DNA from 2 places in the Neptunomonas sp. CHC150 genome. Region 1 is predicted to be linked to the other one. Evidence: predicted binding sites of a transcription regulator. Region 1 holds the regulator's gene; the other holds the start of a gene.

The links. The regulator LexA, encoded in region 1, represses DNA repair genes until DNA is damaged. The targets are predictions, from matches to a motif close to TACTGTNTANNTANACAGTA.
Region 2: the regulator LexA is predicted to act here: its motif matches at 1,082-1,101, upstream of dinB (DNA polymerase IV).

What each region holds. Positions count from the first base shown of each region.
Region 1 covers NZ_JAPNXU010000009.1:75,777-78,185, forward strand. Annotated here, with positions in the region: gene OW491_RS11145 (DUF6586 family protein) at 1-478, shown strand, start outside; gene OW491_RS11150 (hypothetical protein) at 528-791, shown strand; gene OW491_RS11155 (SulA-like leucine-rich domain-containing protein) at 847-1,323, opposite strand; gene lexA (transcriptional repressor LexA) at 1,323-1,937, opposite strand; gene dinG (ATP-dependent DNA helicase DinG) at 2,113-2,409, shown strand, end outside.
Region 2 covers NZ_JAPNXU010000003.1:148,158-150,566, forward strand. Annotated here, with positions in the region: gene dinB (DNA polymerase IV) at 16-1,068, opposite strand; gene OW491_RS03205 (lysophospholipid acyltransferase family protein) at 1,226-2,409, shown strand, end outside.

The DNA.
Region 1 (2,409 bases):
GCAAGCAGCCCAGTCATCGAATAGCTGGGATCAGCATGCGATGATTGAGTCTTATCATGAATCCGTCCTATTTCTGATGGCTTCTGCTTATCAGGCTTTTTTACGAGAAATTGCAGAAAAGTATCGCTTTAACCCAGATGCGATTGAAGCGCTCAGCGATTTGCAAGGGTTGCTGGATGCATCAGTTCAGGAGTCTCCAGAGGTGACAGAGCTATCTGTGTTAGAATCCAATAAACACAGCTGGCTTGCCTTAATGTTATCTGCCTATCGAGGCTGTTGGAAGGCGGCAGATAAAACGGGCCCGTCGGCCAAAGCAAAAGTGGGTGCCGATTTATCACCTAGCTTATCGGAAATTCATATTGTTCAGATTAATCCGGATCATGCAGAAGATGCAGATATTCTGACAGAGTATCGCTCTTGGTTATCTGAGTTTAGGGCTTTACTGGAGCGACTGCGAAGCGGTATGCAAGAATGGTAAACGCTTAAATTGACAACATTGGAAAAAGTAAGGGGTGTTAGGTAGTTTGATGGATGAGATGGTGCTAGAAATTGTGCGTTTAGCGTCGGGTGAGTTTGTTATTCGTCGCTCGGGTGAAGAAGAGGCGTTAATGACGCTAAACTTATCACAAGTTGTGCAAGATAATCTGTTAGAAAACACTGAAGAACTTGCAAGAAGAATGTTGGTTGCCGGTGCTCATATGATGTCCGACTTGGTGAATGATGAAGAGCCAGGTATCGATACTGATGACGTATCACCGGATGACATGATCCGCCCTTCAACGATTCACTAAAGCGTATTTGCCGTTTCTTATTGGGTATGCCGTGCCTATGCTATTAGTGCATTCCTCAATTAATAGCATGGCGACGGCGAATCAAAATTCCATTACTTGCCCCTTGTCTGGCGCTTTTTTCTAGGCGCTGAAAGGCATCGTCAGAAATATCTCCGGCCCAGCTAATAACAGCATGGCATGTGCCAGTGCTGAGGGCTTTTTCAGCCAATTGCTGAACGCTATGGTTCTCGTCAGGGTAAAGTAGAATTACCTTTTTAAGATCAATTCCAGCATCTTGTAGCAACGATTTTGGCAAGTTTATAGGTGGAGCAATCCAAGCAAACCAGCGGTCTTCATGGCTTAGCTGCGCCAATAACGGCATTATCATTGGCATATCTGCCAGATCACCGCTTTGTGTTACGATTTCAGTAATTTTCCCGAAATCGCTGGGCTGTTGAGCTCGGGGTTTAAGCTTGGTGCGAATGCTACCTAACTCTTTTTGGGTGCTGATAATGCCGGTAACAGCTTTGTTATCAGGAATTAACATGTGCATTATGGCTCACTCCCTTGTCGTATGACGCCAACGCCTAACCCTTCGATGGAAAGCTCGCTCTCGCGTAAGTCGACCACGATAGGGTCAAACTCTTCGTTTTCAGCTATCAGTTCTACAATGTGTCCAGTGCGTTGGAACCGCTTAACGGTGACTTCGTCACCAATACGCGCTACTACAATTTGGCCGTTACGTGCTTCTGTGCATTGGTGAACTGCCAGCAAATCGCCATCCATGATGCCGATGTTTTTCATACTCGTGCCGTGCACTCGCAGCAAGTAATTAGCCGGTGGGTGGAAAAAGTCAGCTGAAATTGTGCAGTGCTCTTCGATGTGCTCCTGGGCTAAAATAGGGCTGCCCGCGGCTACGCGGCCGATCAAGGGAAGACCTTCAGGCTCTGGTTGCTCAAGCTCAGGAAGACGAATACCGCGAGAGGTGCCAGGGATCATTTCTATAGCACCCTTACGGGCTAACGCTTTTAAGTGTTCCTCAGCCGCATTGGCTGATTTAAAACCTAGTGAGCGTGCTATATCGGCACGTGTAGGCGGATAACCGGTTGCATCGATATGATCGCGAATGCAGTCGAGTACTTCTGATTGACGCTTTGTGAGTTTCATATTTGTGCCCGTCATAATTAAGTGCCGATAGGTAAGATAGCCCGCAAATAGATGACTGTTTTTTTATACAGTACATGTGATTATATACAGGCAAGGTCGGTTGTAAAGAGATTTTCTGTTTATATATCCAGTATCTTGATATTATCCCCGCGACATTGAAATCAGGATTTAAGTTTTGCTCAGCGACGCTCTAAAAAAGTCTATACAAGAGGCATATCGCCAGTTCCTCGGGTTGCATGACCTTAAGCCTCGTTATGGGCAAAAAATGATGATTGCGCAAATTGCGCGCACCTTAGGGAATATTGAAAGTAACGAAAAAGGTGAAAGAAGTAGCGATAATCATATCTGTTTGATCGAGGCGGGCACAGGCACAGGTAAGACAATGGCTTACTTGATTAGCGCTATTCCCATTGCTAAAGCGCAGGGCAAGTCCTTGGTTATATCTACAGCAACGGTCGCTTTACAAGAGCAG
Region 2 (2,409 bases), on a different contig from region 1:
TTGCCTATGCCAGGCTTACCAGAGCGACAGCTGTTGCTGCAAATCCGTGCTCTGCTTAGTTAACCGGTACCCAATGCCCAATAAACGCACAGGTTTTTGTGAACGATGCCAAGCCTGAACTAATAAAGGCGAAAATAAGGCCTCGTCTTCATAGGTGACTTGTTGTTCGATGGTGGTTTGCGTGAAGTCATGAAACTTTACCTTAACAAAACACCCTGCCACGGCAGCTTCAGAGCGATATTTGCTGTAGCGCTGCTGTAGTTCACCGCATAATAGGGGTATTTTGGCACAACATTCGTCCAAGGTCATCAAATCCTCAGCAAAGGTGTGCTCAACGCTAATGGATTTTCGCTCTCGTTCATTTGTTACCGGCCTATGATCAATGCCTCGGCTTAAATGATATAGACGCTCACCGAATTGCCCAAAATGCTCTCTTAGCTCATGAAGTGGTATTCCTTTTACATCATCGCAAGTAAATATGGACATAGCGTGTAAGCGCTCAGCTGTCTTCTTTCCCACGCCATGCAATTTATTGACCGGTAAAGTAGCTAAAAACGCCTCCACATCATTAGGGGCTATTACACATAAACCATTAGGCTTATTCCAATCACTGGCTATTTTTGCCAGAAACTTATTGGGGGCGACTCCGGCTGAAATTGTGATGCCTGTTTTTTCAGCGACTTGGGCCCGCAACCATTGCGCAATTCGAGTCCCGCTACCCGAGAACAAATTACAAGCTGATACATCCAAATAAGCTTCATCCAACGACAAAGGCTCTATAAGATCGGTCACTTCTTGATAAATAGACATAATTTGGGCTGATACTTCCCGGTACTTAGCCATATGCCCGGGGATCACTTTTAGATCAGGACACAATCGCAAAGCCGTCTTTGTTGGCATTGCAGAGCGCACACCAAACCCTCGAGCGATATAGTTACACGTTGCTATAACGCCACGGCGATCGGAATGCCCCCCTACCGCTAAAGGGATATCCCGGTAATCTGGATTATCGCGCATCTCAACCGCTGCAAAAAAACAGTCACAATCGCAATGAATTATCTTTCTCATCAAGCCCACCAACCACTGGATATAAAAACAGTACCATTAAGTAAATAGTTTCTCAATCGCCGACTAGGCGTCACCTAACTGTCATCTTTATGTCAGCACATCGTCATATACTTGCCATAATCTTCTCGAGCATGTTGTTAAGCTACAGGGTCCTCCGATGATCAATGTTGAACAGGTGCTCACATCTAAGTTTCCTTCTTTTACGAATAAACCGGCGCCTTTACGTAACTCCACGCTTTTTTGCTTACGCAAATTGATTCATGAAGACGAAATCAATCGTTTTCTACGCGAACACGAGGAAAAAACAGGGTTTGAATTTGTTGATTGCGTTCTTGATTACTTTAACTTTGGTTACACGCTCAGCAATAAGGATCGACTCAACATCCCATCAACCGGACGCGTTGTCATCGTTGCAAACCACCCTCTTGGAGCCTTAGACGGCTTAGCTTTATTAAAAATGGTGGGAGAAGTCAGGCGTGATGTACGCATTGTTGCTAACGATGTATTAAGCCATTTTGATCAGCTCAACTCATTGTTTTTACCAGTCGACAACCTCGGTAAAAGCACTATGAAGCGCGACATTGCCCGTATAGTCAACTCACTACGAAACGAAGAAGCTATCATAGTCTTCCCCGCTGGCGAAGTATCGCGAGCAGGAGTAACAGGCATTAAAGACGGCAAATGGAATAGTGGCTTTTTACGCTTTGCTAAAAAGGCCAACGCACCCATTCTGCCTGTTTACGTGGGTGGCAAAAACTCTCCCTTGTTTTATGGTATTTCCTATCTAAACAAATCAATGTCAGCACTACTGCTGGCTCACGAAATGTTTAACAAACAATCGGTAACTCTACCGATCAGAATCGGCGAGCCTATTCCGAGCAGCCAAATAGATAGCATCCCTCTTTCATTTAACGAGAAAGCCAAATTACTGCGCAAGCATTTATACCGAATCGCAAAGCGCAAAAGCCCGCTATTCGTTACAGAAAAAACGATCGCACACCCGCAAGACAGGCAAGCGTTAAAACAAGAGCTAAAATCCGCCGAGCTCTTAGGCGAAACATCCGATGGGAAAAAGATCTTTCTTTTTGACCATCAACCCGATTCAGCTGTCATGCAAGAAATAGGGCGTTTACGTGAAGTCTCATTTCGCTGCGTTGGTGAAGGTACCGGACGTAATAAGGACCTTGATAAATATGATCACTATTATCGCCACCTTATCTTATGGGATGAAGATGACTTAGAAATAGCAGGGGCTTACCGTCTAGCCGAAGCTCACAAGCTTGTCTTTGATAAAAGCAGCCCACTCTATAGCGCTAGCCTATTTCAATACTCTGATGCCAT